DNA from 3 places in the Brevundimonas sp. BR2-1 genome. Region 2 is predicted to be linked to each of the others. Evidence: predicted binding sites of a transcription regulator. Region 2 holds the regulator's gene; each other region holds the start of a gene.

Region 1 (4,786 bases), on a different contig from region 2:
TTCTTCTTGCCCATGGCGCGGCGAAGAAGGTCGGCCTCGCCGAGCGAGTAACCGGCCAGGATCTGGGCGATCTTCATCACCTGTTCCTGGTAGATGATGACGCCATAGGTTTCGGTCAGCACCTCGGTCAGGGAGGGATGCAGATAGTCCACCTGCTGCCGGCCGAATTTCCGGTCGATATAGGTGTCGATCATCTCCATCGGCCCGGGCCGGTAGAGGGAGATCAGGGCGGTGATCTCCTCGATCGAGCCGCAACGCATCTTGCGCAGGGTGTCGCGCATGCCCTGGGATTCCAGCTGGAACACCCCGACGGTCTGGCCCGAGGCCATCAGCTCATAGGTCTTCGGATCGTCCAGCGGCAGGCCGTTCCAGTCGGGGGCGGCGCCGCGCCGTTCCAGATACTGGCGCGCGCGGTCCAGCACGGTCAGGGTCTTGAGGCCCAGGAAGTCGAACTTCACCAGACCGGCGGCCTCGACCCATTTCATGTTGAACTGGCTGGCCGGGATGGTCGAGCGCGGGTCCTGATACAGGGGCGCGAGCTCGATCAGGGGGCGGTCGCCGATGACGATGCCGGCGGCGTGGGTCGAGGCGTTACGGTACAGCCCCTCCAGCTCCAGCGCCGTCTCCAGCAGGGTCGCCACGGCCTTGTCGTTGTCGCGGGCCTCGCGCAGGCGCGGCTCGATCTCGATGGCCTGGGCCAGGGTCACGGGATTGGCGGGGTTGGCCGGGACCATCTTGGCGAGCCGGTCGACCTGACCCAGCGGCATCTGCAGCACCCGGCCGACGTCGCGCAGCACGGCGCGGGCCTGAAGGGTGCCGAAGGTGATGATCTGGGCCACCCGGTCCTTGCCGTAGCGGTCCTGGACGTAGTCGATCACCTCTTCCCGCCGCTCCTGGCAGAAGTCGATGTCGAAGTCGGGCATGGAGACCCGTTCGGGATTGAGGAAGCGCTCGAACAGCAGGCCGAAACGCAGCGGATCCAGATCGGTAATGGTCAGGGCCCAGGCGACCAGCGAACCGGCGCCCGAACCCCGGCCCGGACCCACGGGGATGCCGTGGCTCTTGGCCCATTTGATGAAGTCCGACACGATCAGGAAATAGCCGGGGAAGCCCATCTGCTGGATGATCCCGACCTCCCATTCCAGGCGGGTCCAGTAGTCCTCCTCGGGCGCGGCGGGCGTGACCGCCTGCAGCCGCGCCTTCAGCCCCTCGCGGGCCTGATGCATCAGTTCGTCGGGTTCGGTGCGGCCCGCGCCGGCGTCGAAGCGGGGCAGGATCGGCGCGCGGGTCGGGGCCATGAAGGCGCAGCGGCGGGCGATCTCGATCGTCGTATCGCAGGCCTCGGGCAGGTCGGCGAACAGTTCGCGCATCGCCGCGGCGGGCTTGAACCAGTGCTGGCCGGTGATGCGGCGGCGGTCTTCCTGACCGGTGAAGGCGCCGTCGGCGATGCACAGCAGGGCGTCGTGGGAGCGGGCCTGCGCGGCCTTCGCATAGTGGACGTCGTTGGTGGCGACCAGGGGGGTGTCGTTCGCATACGCCCATTCCACCAGCCCGCGCTCGGCCTGACCCTCGCTGGCCAGGCCGTGGCGTTGCAGTTCGACATAGAAGCGGTCGCCGAACACCCGCGCCATCTCGGTCAGGGCCGCGGCGGCCTCGTCGGATCGGGACTGGACGAACAGGGGATCGACGGGGCCGTCGGGCCCGCCCGACAGCAGGATCAGGCCTTCGGACCGCTCAGCCACCATGGTCCAGGGCACGCTGGGCTCGTCCATCGCGCCGGCGTCGAGGAAGGCCGAGGACGACAGGGCGCTGAGGTTCAGCCAGCCCGTCTCGTTCTGGACCAGAAGGACCACGGTCGGCGCCTTGGCCCAGCGTTCGTTGATCTTGCCGCCGATGCCAGTGACAGGAAGCGCGCAGGCGATGATCGGCTGTACGCCCGCCCCTTTCGCCGCCTCGCTGAACTCCAGCGCCCCGAACAGATTTGCGCGGTCGGCGACGCCCACCGCCGGCATGCCCGCGTCGGCCGCCAGGGTGGGAACCTTGCCCGCCTTGATCGCACCTTCCAGCAGCGAATAGGCCGACCGGACGCGCAGGTGGATGAAGCCCTGATCCCCTGCCCCGCTCACCGTCCGACGTCTCCGTTCATGGGTTCGATCAGACCCCGACTCGCCCCTGGCTCAAAGCGGCCAGAGTCCGCCGAAAAACAGCGGACATTGCGGACTCGCCGGACTCAAACGGTCCGGGAAAGCCCACCCTCAGGCGGCTGGAAGCGCGAGCGCGGCCTGCCAGCACATCCAGACGAAACCGCCGCAAGACGCAAGCGACAGCATATCCCTCACCCAACGCGCCATGATCTTGTCCCCAGATTGCGTGTTCTGGCTATGTTCTATGTTGCCGCTTTGTTCTTGTCAACGGGCGACGGCCTCCGGTCGAGTGGGCAAGGCCGGCGCCTAAGCGCCGACCAATACCGCCAGAGAGGATAAGACTGCTCCCACAACCAGGAGGGCAATACCGAAAACAGTCCAGAAAACCGCAGTCCTGGCGCCGGTCTTTCGATGAGTGTCAGTGCCCCGGACAATCACGATATCCTCGCCGTGCGCCAGGGTATCCACGGACAGCTCAAGGGCTTTGAACGACAGGTCAAACGCGGTGATCAGCCTCGACAGGCTGACGGCAAGCATCGCTCCGCCGGCTAATGAAGCGACGGTCCCGGAAACCGCGAGAATCTGAGGAAGGGTCATGCGGCACCGTTAACGCTACAGGCTTTGCCATACAACCTCAGGGGGCCCGAACCCGTTGTTGGGTGCAACGCACTCCGTCCTGTAGGATGGCGCGAACGCCACCTACCATCCGCCTCTTCGGCGGCAGGCGTCGCAGGAGAGCGGTCATGGCCAAGGGTCAGATGAAGAGCAACAAGGAAGCCCGGAAACCGAAGGCCGAGAAGCCCAAGCCGGCCGTGTCGGTGGGCAGCTCGCCGTTCACGACGCCGCCCGGGAAGAAATAGCCTCCGATATATCCGTTCATCCCCGCGAAAGCGGGGACCCAGTCCTGTCCAGCGTGACGCCGGTGTTTCGGGACGGGCGAGCGGAGATCCCCGGACCCGCTGCAACACCCAAAGCACTGGGTCCCCGCTTTCGCGGGGATGCACGGTTGTGTGTGGCCCGCCCCTAGTGCGGCCATGCTTCCTTCAGGACTTCCGCCCTGCCGTCGACGACCCGCACCTCGAGCGCCGGCGTGGCCGGCTGGCCCTCGGCGAACAGTTCGTAGATCACCGAGCCGTCGTCGGCCTGGGTGCTTTCGATCACGCGGACCGGGGTGAAGCCGGCGCGCGCGCCCCCGGCGGCGGCGCGGACCCGGTTCGGAACCCTGTCCCATGCGACGTCGCGCTGGACCTCCACCACCTTCCAGCCCGACGGTGTTTCGAGCAGATCGAGCTCGATGTCGGAACCGTCGGGCATGCGGCCCTCGACGTCGTAATAGCGCCGGCCCTCGCGCTCCTTCAGCTCGGCTTCCGAGACGATCATGCCCGGCCGCGCGGTCAGGACGACGGCGCGCACGGCTCCCGGAAGATCGGCCTTTCTGGCGGGTGTGATCACGGTCGCCGGAGCGTCGGAATCCCTGGCCGGGCTCTCCGGCGCGGCCGGATTGCAGGCGGCGAGACTGACACCGGTAGCAATCGCAGAGATGAGCAGGACGCGGGTCATGACAGCCTCCGTGTGAGTTGAAGCTGCAGTCTATGCCTACCGGAACGGGCCGCAAGCGAGGGTTTGCCCCTAGTAGGCGTGGCTCTCCGCGGGGCGCTCTTCCAGATGGCCGTCCTTGAGCGCGAAGACGCGGTCCATATGGCCGGCCAGTTCCATGTTGTGGGTGGCGATCAGGGCCGCGACGCCGGTCTTCTTGACCAGATCATGCAGGGCCTCGAACACCGTCTGGCTGGTGGCCGGGTCCAGGTTTCCGGTCGGCTCGTCGGCCAGCAGGAGGCGCGGGCGGTTGGCCAGGGCGCGGGCGACGGCGACGCGTTGCTGCTCCCCGCCCGACATCTGGGCCGGCTGGTGGGTCAGGCGTTCGCCGAGGCCGAGGGCGGTCAGGACCTCGGCGGCGCGTTCGCGGGCCTTGACCTGGCCGACGCCGGCGATGCGCAGCGGCAGGGCGACGTTGTCGCGTGCATCGAACTCGGCCAGCAGGTGGTGGAACTGGTAGACGAAGCCGATCTTCGCCAACCGGATATGAGTGCGGGCGCGCTCGTCGAGGCCGCCGACATCCTGGCCGTCGATACGGATCTCGCCCGAGGTGGGACGCTCGAGCAGGCCGGCGGCGTGCAACAGGGAGGACTTGCCCGAGCCGGAGGGGCCGATCAGACCGACGACCTCGCCTGGTCGGACGTCCAGATCGACGCCCCTGAGCACCGTCAGGGGACCGGCGGCGGAGTCATAGGTGCGGGTCAGGCCGCGGACCGAGAGGACGGGGTTACTCATACCGAAGCGCCTCGACCGGATCCATTTTCGCGGCCCGCCACGATGGCAGCAGGCTGGCGATACAGCTCATGAACAGGGACCAGACCGCGACCCAGAAGACGTCGGCCGGATCGACCAGGGCCGGCACCGCGTCCAGCATATAGACGTCGGCGTTGAACAGCTGGACGCCCAGCAGGGCCTCGAGGAAATGCTGGATGGCTCCGATGTTCAGACAGAAGACCAGGCCGAGGAACAGGCCGGTGGCCGTGCCCGCCACGCCGATGGCGGCGCCGGCGACGAAGAAGACGCGAAGCATCGACATCTGGCTGGCC
Region 2 (4,786 bases):
AGCGCCTGGGCGTCGTTGAACAGTTCATCGTCGCCGTGGGCCCAGCCCAGACGCGCCAGATAGTTGCGCATGGCCTCGGGCAGGTAGCCCATCTCGGCGTATTCGTGCACCGCCTGGGCCCCGTGCCGCTTGGAAAGCTTGGCGCCGTCCGGGCCGTGGATCAGGGGGATGTGGGCGAAGCTCGGACGCGGCCAGTCCAGGGCGTCATAGATCAGGCTCTGGCGGGCGGCGTTGTTCAGGTGATCGTCGCCGCGGATGACGTGGGTCACCCCCATGTCGTGGTCGTCGACCACTACCGCCAGATTATAGGTCGGCGCGCCGTCCGAGCGCAGCAGGACCAGGTCGTCCAGGTCGTCATTGGACCAGCTGACCGCGCCCTGCACCTGATCCTCGACTGTCACCTGGCCGGGCAGGGGGCGGCGGAAGCGCACGACGTGCGGCTGGCTGAGGTCGTCGACCGAGGGCTCGCGGCCGCGCCAGGGCGATTCGAAGGTGCGGCGTTCGGCCTTGGCCTGATCCCGCAGGCGGCCGGTCTCCTCGGCCGAGGTGAAGTCGCGGTAGGCGGCGCCCCGCTCCAGCAGTTCGTTGACGACCTCGCGGTGGCGATCGGCGCGGCTGAACTGGAAGACCGGCTCCTCGTCCGCGAACAGCTCCAGCCAGCTGAGGCCATCGAAAATCGCCTTCACGGCCTCGTCGGTAGAGCGTTCGCGGTCGGTGTCCTCGACGCGGACCAGGAACTTCCCGTTGCGTCCCTTGGCATACAAATAGTTGAAAAGCGCCGTTCGAGCGCCTCCTATGTGGAGGGAACCGGTCGGCGAGGGGGCGAAGCGCGTGACGACGGCTGGCGTGGGGACGGGGGCGGAGGTCATGGCGGGCGTTATAGCGCCGACGCCGGCAAAGCCCAGCCTCGCCGAAAGAGCCGGCGCCTTCCTGCTGGAGCAGGTGGCGGCCCAGACCCTGCGCTGGCGGATGTGGGCGCCGGTCGCGTTCGGCGGCGGTTGCGCCGTCTATTTCGCGCTGAAGACCGAGCCGGCCGCCTGGCCGCTGCTGCTGGGTGCCATGATCGCGGTGGGGCTGTGGCTGTGCGCGCGACGTCTGGCGCTGGGTCGAGTGTGGACCCTGCCGCTGCTTATGCTGGCCTGTTTCGCCCTGGGCGTCGCGGTCGCGAAGCTGCGCACCGACGCCGTCACCGCGCCCATAGCTCCGGCCATGGCCGAGCCGACCGTGGTCGAGGGCTGGGTGATCGATGTCGACAGCCCGGGTTCGGCGGGTCCGCGGGTGGTGATCGCGCCGGTGCGCATCCGGGGCCTGACGCCGGAGCAGACGCCGGTCAGGCTGCGCGCCACGGTCCGGGGCGAGGCCCCGGCGCCGGGCGAGGCGGTGCGATTGTTCGCCATCCTCAATCCCCCGCCGGCCCCGGCCAGCCCGGGCGCCTATGACTTCGGCCGCAACGCCTTCTTCCAGAGCCTGGGCGGCGTGGCCTTCTCGCTGGGCGAGACGCGGGCTGCGTATCTCGCCCCGCCGCCGTGGCGGGTGCGGGCGGCGATGGCGGTAAACGGCATGCGCTTCGATCTGGCCCGGCGGATCGTCGCGCGGCTGGGGGCGCGGACGGGCGGGATCGCCGCGGCCATGACGACCGGACAGGAGGCCTGGCTGGACCCCGAGGACGTCGACGTTATGCGCGATTCCGGACTGGCGCACATCCTGTCGATCTCGGGCCTGCATATGGCGGTGGTCGGCGGTTTCGCCTTCTTCCTGATCCGGCTGCTGGTCGCGGCCTGGCCGTGGCTGGCGCTGCGGGTGTCCGGCAAGAAGGTGGCGGCGGTCGCGGGGCTTCTCGCGGTGGGTACCTATCTGGTCGTGTCGGGCGCCCCGCCGCCGGCCGAGCGGGCGGCGATCACGGCGTCGATCGCCTTTCTCGCCATCCTTCTGGACCGGCAGGCGATCACCATGCACGCCCTCGCGGTCGCGGCCTTCGTGGTCCTGCTGCTGCAGCCCGAGGCCATCGTCACGCCGGGCTTCCAGATGTCGTTCGCGGCCACGGCGGCCCTGGTGGCGCTGGTCGAGGCCTGGCCCCGGCGGCCGAAGGAGATTTCCGCACCGCTGCCCATACTGATCGTCCAGCGGGCTGGAACGTGGCTCGGCGCGGCCATCCTGGCCAGCCTCGTTGCCGGGGCGGCGACCGGGCCGTTCGCCATGCAGCATTTCAACCGCACGGCCATGTACGGGCTGGCCGCCAATCTGGCCTCGGCGCCGGTGTCGGACTTTCTGATCATGCCGATGCTGGCGCTGGGCGCCCTGCTGGAGCCGCTGGGGCTGGGGGCGCCCTTCCTTTGGCTTGCGGGGCAGGGGATCGCCCTGATGCTGGCCATCGGCGAATGGACCGCCGGCCTGCCGGGCGCGGTGCGGACGGTGGCCAGCGCGCCGGACATCGCCCTGCCGATCTCATTCCTGGGCGTGCTGTTCTGCTGCCTGTGGCGGGGGCCTTTACGTTGGCTGGGCCTGCCGTTGGCGGCGGCGGTCATGCTGTGGCCGCGCGCGCCGACGCCGGATGTCTGGATTGGCGACGGCGGGACCAATGCGTCCTGGGTGCAGGCCGGTCAGACGGTGGTGATGCGGGACGAGGTGCGGCAGTTCGCGGTCGATGTCTGGTCCCGGCGGCGCGGCGTAGCGCCGGTCCAGCGTCCGGCGGAGGGCTGGACCTGCACGCGGTTTTCCTGCGCGCCGGAGGCCCCGGCGGCGGGACCGCTGGCGATGTGGTGGGGCCAGAAGCCGCCCACGCCCGAACAGGTCGACGCCCTGTGCCGCGCGGCCCCGGTGGTCAGCGTGCGCGCGGCCCTGACGGCCCTGCCGGCCTCATGCAAGGGGCGGCTGGTGCTGGACGGCGTCGACTATAAGCGCGGCGGGGCGGTCGAGCTGTGGCGTGACGAGCCGGCGTCAGCCAGCCGCTGGCGCGCGGTCTGGTCGGCGGATGTGCGCGGCGACCGGCCGTGGAGCCGTCCCGGATAACGGCTATGGCGTTTCCGGAATGACAAGGCGACGCATTTGTCATCCCGGACCTGATCCGGGACGAGATCAGTGATAGCGGCGGATGAGGCCGACCAGCTTGCCCTGAACCTCGACCTGATCGGGGCCGAAGATGCGGGTCTCGTAGTTGCGGTTGGCGGGCTCCAGCGCGATCGAGCCCCCCTTCTTGCGCAGACGCTTCAGGGTGGCTTCCTCGCCCTCGACCAGGGCCACGACGATGTCGCCCGAGGTGGCGGTGTCGGTCGATTTGATGACCACCAGATCGCCGTTCAGAATGCCGGCCTCGATCATGGAGTCGCCCTCGATCTCGAGCATGTAGTGCTCGCCCGCGCCCAGCATGGCCTCGGGGACGGGGTAGCGGGCGGTTTCGTGCTCTATGGCGGCGATGGGCGTGCCGGCGGCGATCTTGCCCATCAGGGACAGTTCGCGGGTGTCATTGGCCGGATCGGCGGCCATCGGCCGTCCGCCGCCCTGGATGACGTCGGGGCGGAAGGGCTGGCGACCGCGCGGCTGCGAGGTCGTGGCCTGTTCCGGCAATTTGGTGACTTCCAGCGCCCGCGCCCGATGGGCCAGACGGCGGATGAAGCCGCGCTCCTCCAGCGCCGTGATCAGGCGGTGAATGCCCGATTTGGACGCCAGATCCAGCGCCTCCTTCATCTCGTCGAACGAGGGAGAGACGCCCGTTTCCTTGATGCGCTCATGGATGAACATCAGGAGTTCGTGCTGTTTGCGCGTGAGCATGGAGGTCCTCGAGGCGAATCCCGTTGTGAGAAACGTAGCGGAACAAACCGCAAACGTCCATAAGGTGTTCCTGAGGTGTTCCGGTTAAGGTCCGGTTACCGGAGCAACGCCCGGGTGGCCGCCTCGACGTCCGCCTGACGCATCAGGCTTTCGCCGACGAGGATCGCCTGGGCGTGGGCGTGGGAGACGCGCTGCACGTCGTCCGGGGTGAAGATGCCGCTTTCGGCGACCAGCAGGGCGCGGACGGGGCTCAGCATGGCGAGGCGTTCGGTGACCGCCAGATCGACCTCGAACGTCCGCAGGGACCGGTTGTTGATCCCCACCAGATCGCCGCCCAGCTTGCAGGCGCGGGCCATTTCGGCCTCGTCATGAGTCTCGATCAGGGCGTCCATCCCGAAGCGCCCGGCCTCGGCCAGCAGTTCGGCGGCGAGGGCGTCGTCGATCATGGCGAGGATGATCAGGATGCAATCGGCGCCCAGCGCCCGGCTCTCGGCGACCTGCCAGGGATCGACGAGGAAATCCTTGCGCAAACAGGGCAGGGCGGTCGCGTCGCGGGCGGCGGCCAGGAAGGAGTCGTCGCCCTGGAAGCTGGGACCGTCGGTGAGGACGGACAGGCACTGCGCGCCGCCGCGCTCATAGGCGCGGGCGAGGGCCGGCGGGTCGAAATCGGCGCGGATCAGTCCCTTGGACGGGCTGGCCTTCTTGATCTCGGCGATCAGGGCGGGGCGGCCGGTCTCCTCGACATGGCGTTCCAAGGCGGCGCGGAAACCGCGCGGGGTCGAGGCCTGACGCGCCAGCGCCTCGACGGAGTCCTGCGAGGCGGCGGCCCTGCGGGCGGCCACCTCTTCACGCTTGTAGGCGGCGATGCCGGCGAGGACGTCGCTCACGCCGGCTCTTCTTCCGGCTCGGGCGAATTGGTGGCGACGACCAGGTTGGTCAGGGCCTGCGCCGCGCGCCCTTCGTCGATGACGGCGGCGGCGATCGCGGCGCCGTCCTTCAGATCTGCGGCGCGGTCGGC
Region 3 (4,786 bases), on a different contig from region 2:
GCGGAGGCCTTCGAGGCGTCATTCCTGTCGCAGATGATGAAACCCATGTTCGAGGGCCTCTCGACCGACGGCATGTTCGGCGGGGGCGAGGCCGAGGGGACGTGGCGCGGCTTCCTCGTCGACGCCATGGCCAGACAGACCGTCAAGGCCGGCGGCGTCGGCCTGGCCGATCAGGTCGTCGCGCAGATGCTGAAGATGCAGGAAGCCCAGGAACCCGCCGCATGACCGAGTCCGCCATCGTCAACGCCCGCGCCCGCGTCCGTCAGCTGACCGACCTGACCGCCCGCCTGACCGCCCGTCTGGTCGAGGAGTCGAAGGCCTTTGAATCCCGCCGGCCGCACGACGCCGCCGCGACCCTGGCCGAGACCCAGCAACTGGCCAATGTCTATCGCCGCGAGTCCGCCCAGGTGAAGGCCGATCCGGCCGTGTTGTCCGCCGCCCCGGCCGCCGACAGGATGGCGCTGGTCAAGGCGACCGAGGCGTTCGAGGCCGTGCTGTCGCGCCACGCCCGCGCCGTCGAGGCCGCCCGCATCGTCTCCGAAGGACTGGTCAGGACCATCGTCGCCGAAGTCGCCAGCCAGCGCGGATCCCCCTCCGCCTACGGCGCCTCGGGTCACGCCAACGCCGGCGACGGCCGCGCCGTGGCCTTCAATCGCATGGCCTGAGGACGATCGTCCGTCCGACGTCGGCCGAACGTCAGGCCCGAATTGTAAGAGGGTGAAACCGTCAGGCGTGCGGGCCGCGACGCGATCGAGCGTCACGAGTGCGGATGCGGACGGGTTTGGGCCTGGGGGCGAGGGCATGGGCGAGCACGAGCAGCAGGGGAGCGGAAAGGGCGATACCGATTTCCAGCGTGCTGATCATGTTCGTCGGGCCTCCAGTGAACTCACTCGAAGCACGGAAGATGAGGTCGAAGTCGCCTGCGTGCAAGCCATTTCGGCGTTGACGGGCCGACGGGGGCCCGTGCCCGTGGCCGGATGGCGGATCATGCCGTGGTCCCGGACGGCGATTGGCCGCAATGGCGGAGCGGCCGGCGACCGCCTAGGTAGACGTCGTGACCTTGTCTGATGATCCCGAAACCCGCCGCCAGGCCATCGTCCGGCGCATCGAAGCCGAGACCGGCATTGACGCGGCGATGATTTCCCGGCTGGTCGACGCCTTCTACGAACGGGTGCGCCTTGATCCGCTGATCGGGCCGGTGTTCGACCAGCGGATTGCGGACTGGGGCCCGCATCTGGAACAGATGAAGCTGTTCTGGTCATCCGTGGCCCTGATGAGCGGCGCCTATCACGGTCGCCCCATGCCCAAACACCTGCCTCTGCCCGTCGACGCCCGCCATTTCGACCGCTGGCTGGAGCTGTTCGAGGCCACGGCGGCGGACATCTGCCCGCCCGCGGCGGCCGCCCATTTCATCGAGCGCGCCCGCCGCATCGCCGAAAGTCTGGAACTGGGCATCGCCGGCGCCCATGGTGTGATGCTGGGCAAGGGCGAGAGGTATCTTCGGCCGCCGGAGCCCTGGGCGCCGCCAGCCTGACGCCAGCCTGCTGACAGGTTGTGTCAGCAGGCTGGCGCGCGCTCCTCGATGTTCCCACATTGTTCTTGCTGAATTTCGCGAATTGGTCCCCATATAGCGACGTCGCGCCGGACCTTCCGCGGCCCCGCCGCGTTCCCGAATTCCCAAGCCTTCAGGCCTCATGACCGAAAAGCACAACTTCATCCGCGTGCGCGGCGCGCGCGAGCACAATCTCAAGGGCGTCGACCTCGACATCCCGCGCGAGCAGCTGGTGGTCATGACCGGCCTGTCGGGCTCGGGCAAAAGCTCGCTCGCCTTCGACACCATCTACGCCGAGGGCCAGCGCCGCTATGTCGAGAGCCTGAGCGCCTACGCCCGCCAGTTCCTCGAACTGATGGGCAAGCCGGACGTCGACCTGATCGAGGGCCTGTCGCCGGCCATCTCGATCGAGCAGAAGACGACCTCGAAGAATCCGCGCTCGACCGTCGGCACGGTGACCGAGATCCACGACTATATGCGCCTGCTCTGGGCCCGCGTCGGGGTGCCCTATTCGCCCGCCACCGGCCTTCCGATCGAAAGCCAGACCATCTCCATGATGGTCGACAAGCTGACCGCCCTGCCCGACGGGGAGCGGCTGATGCTGCTGGCGCCGGTCGTCCGCGGCCGCAAGGGCGAATACCGCAAGGAGATGGCCGAGTGGCAGCGCGCCGGCTTCCAGCGCGTCAAGATCGACGGCGAGTACTACGCCATCGAGGACGCGCCGACGCTCGACAAGAAGTTCAAGCACGACATCGACATCGTCGTGGACCGGATCGTCACCAAGGAAGGGCTTGAGGGCCGCTATGCCGACAGCCTGCAGACCGCCCTGGGTCTGGCGGACGGCATCGCCGTGGCGGAATGGGCCAATGTCGCCGAGGGCGAGAAGGAGCCGCGCCGGCTGACCTTCTCCGAGAAATTCGCCTGCCCGGTCTCCGGCTTCACCATCAGCGAGATCGAGCCGCGGCTGTTCTCGTTCAACAATCCGTTCGGCGCCTGCCCGGTCTGCGACGGCCTGGGCGTCAAACTGGCCTTCGACGCCGATCTGGTCATCCCCGATCGCGACAAGACCCTGCACAAGGGCGCCGTCGCGCCGTGGTCGCGCGGCCCCTCGCCCCTCTACACCCAGACGCTGCAGTCGCTGAGCCGCCACTACGGCTTCTCGATGGATGTGCCGTGGCGTGACCTGCCCGAGAAGGCGCAGGACGTGATCCTGCGCGGCTCGGGCGGTGACAAGATCAAATTTACCTATGACGACAACGCCCGCAAATATGAGGTCTCCAAGGCCTTCGAAGGGGTGCTGCCCAACCTCGAACGCCGCTGGCGCGAGACCGATTCCTCCTGGGTGCGCGAGGAGCTGGGCCGCTTCCAGTCCGAGACCCCGTGCGAGGTCTGCCACGGCAAACGCCTCAAGCCCGAGGCCCTGGCGGTCAAGGTCGCCGGCACGGACATCGCCGAGGTGTCCTGGCTGTCGATCAAACACGCCCACGAATGGTTCACGGCCCTGAACGACAAGCTCACCGACAAGCAGATGGAGATCGGCCGCCGTGTCCTGAAGGAGATTACCGACCGGCTGCGCTTCCTCAACAACGTCGGCCTCGACTACCTCAGCCTGTCGCGCGCCTCGGGCACCCTGTCCGGGGGCGAGAGCCAGCGCATCCGTCTCGCCTCCCAGATCGGCTCGGGCCTGACCGGCGTGCTCTATGTGCTGGACGAGCCGTCCATCGGCCTGCACCAGCGCGACAACTCCCGCCTGCTGGAAAGCCTGCGCGGCCTGCGCGACCTCGGCAACTCCGTCCTCGTCGTCGAGCATGACGAGGAAGCGATCCTGACCGCCGACTATGTCATCGACATGGGCCCGGCCGCCGGGATCCACGGCGGCGAGGTCTGCGCCCAGGGCACGCCGGCCGAGGTCATGGCCAATCCCAACTCCCTGACCGCCAAATATCTGACCGGCGAGCGCGAGATCGAACTGCCGCCCGAGGGCCGCCGTCCGGTCGACCGCAAGAAGATGCTCCGGATCAGCGGCGCCACCGGCAACAATCTGAAGACCGTCACCGGCGAGATCCCCGCCGGCCTGTTCACCTGCGTCACCGGCGTGTCAGGCGGCGGCAAGTCGACCTTCACCATCGAGACCCTCTACAAGGCCGCCGCCCGCCGGCTGCACAACGCCTCGGACGCCCCCGCCCCCTTCGACCGCATCGAGGGGCTGGAGATGTTCGACAAGGTCATCGACATCGACCAGTCGCCCATCGGCCGGACGCCGCGCTCGAACCCCGCCACCTACACCGGCGCCTTCGGCCCGATCCGCGACTGGTACGCCGGCCTGCCCGAGTCCAAGGCCCGCGGCTACGGCCCCGGCCGGTTCAGCTTCAACGTCAAGGGCGGCCGCTGCGAGGCCTGCCAGGGCGATGGCCTGATCAAGATCGAGATGCATTTCCTGCCCGACGTCTACGTCACCTGCGACGTCTGCAAGGGCAAGCGCTACAATCGCGAGACGCTGGAAATCGTCTTCAAGGGCAAGAGCATATCCGACGTTCTGGACATGACGGTTGAGGAAGCCGCGTCCTTCTTCAAGGCCGTGCCCTCGATCCGCGACAAGATGCTGACCCTCAACCGGGTCGGCCTCGGCTACGTCAAGGTCGGCCAGTCCGCGACCACCCTGTCCGGAGGGGAGGCCCAGCGGGTCAAGCTGTCGAAGGAGCTGTCGAAGCGCGCCACGGGCAAGACCCTCTACATCCTCGACGAGCCCACCACGGGCCTGCATTTCGAGGATACGAGGAAGCTGCTCGAGGTGCTTCAGGAGCTGGTCGAGAACGGCAACACCATCGTGGTGATCGAGCACAATCTCGACGTCATCAAGGTGGCCGACTGGCTGCTCGACTTCGGCCCCGAGGGCGGCGACGGCGGCGGCGAGATCGTCGCGGTCGGCACCCCCGAACAGGTCGCCGCCAATCCGAAGAGCTGGACCGGCAAATACCTCAAGGAGGTCCTCGACCGCCACGAGACACGCCGCAAGGCGCGCGTCGCGGCCCTGTCCGGTCGCGCCGCGGCTCCCGCCGACGACAAGCCGGCGCGGGCGAGGAAGCGGGCCTAGTCGGCCGGCGCGGCGGCGCTGGTGATGTCGCGATAGGCGGCGGCGAACGGCGCGTACAGGATTCCGACCGTCAGGGCGGACACGATCGCCTCGGCCACGGCGTGGGCGATCACCCACGGGTTGGTCACGTCCAGGGCCGC

The links. Region 2 encodes LexA, which represses DNA repair genes until DNA is damaged. Its sites were predicted from a motif close to ATGTTCNCNANNTGTTCT; they were not measured.
Region 1: a site for LexA is predicted at 2,371-2,388, ahead of dnaE (DNA polymerase III subunit alpha). Genes of this name have one in related genera too.
Region 3: a site for LexA is predicted at 1,583-1,600, ahead of uvrA (excinuclease ABC subunit UvrA). Genes of this name have one in related genera too.

What each region holds. Positions count from the first base shown of each region.
Region 1 covers NZ_JARKMV010000003.1:145,700-150,485, forward strand. Annotated here, with positions in the region: gene dnaE (DNA polymerase III subunit alpha) at 1-2,126, opposite strand, end outside; gene BrevBR_RS13635 (hypothetical protein) at 2,451-2,741, opposite strand; gene BrevBR_RS13640 (hypothetical protein) at 2,888-3,004, shown strand; gene BrevBR_RS13645 (hypothetical protein) at 3,168-3,704, opposite strand; gene BrevBR_RS13650 (ABC transporter ATP-binding protein) at 3,774-4,475, opposite strand; gene BrevBR_RS13655 (lipoprotein-releasing ABC transporter permease subunit) at 4,468-4,786, opposite strand, start outside.
Region 2 covers NZ_JARKMV010000001.1:37,486-42,271, reverse strand. Annotated here, with positions in the region: gene gltX (glutamate--tRNA ligase) at 1-869, opposite strand, end outside; gene BrevBR_RS00215 (ComEC/Rec2 family competence protein) at 868-3,009, shown strand; gene lexA (transcriptional repressor LexA) at 3,076-3,768, opposite strand; gene trpC (indole-3-glycerol phosphate synthase TrpC) at 3,864-4,655, opposite strand; gene trpD (anthranilate phosphoribosyltransferase) at 4,652-4,786, opposite strand, start outside.
Region 3 covers NZ_JARKMV010000003.1:185,940-190,725, forward strand. Annotated here, with positions in the region: gene BrevBR_RS13840 (rod-binding protein) at 1-225, shown strand, start outside; gene BrevBR_RS13845 (flagellar basal-body protein FlbY) at 222-665, shown strand; gene BrevBR_RS13850 (hypothetical protein) at 727-864, opposite strand; gene BrevBR_RS13855 (group III truncated hemoglobin) at 1,055-1,534, shown strand; gene uvrA (excinuclease ABC subunit UvrA) at 1,695-4,646, shown strand; gene BrevBR_RS13865 (hypothetical protein) at 4,643-4,786, opposite strand, start outside.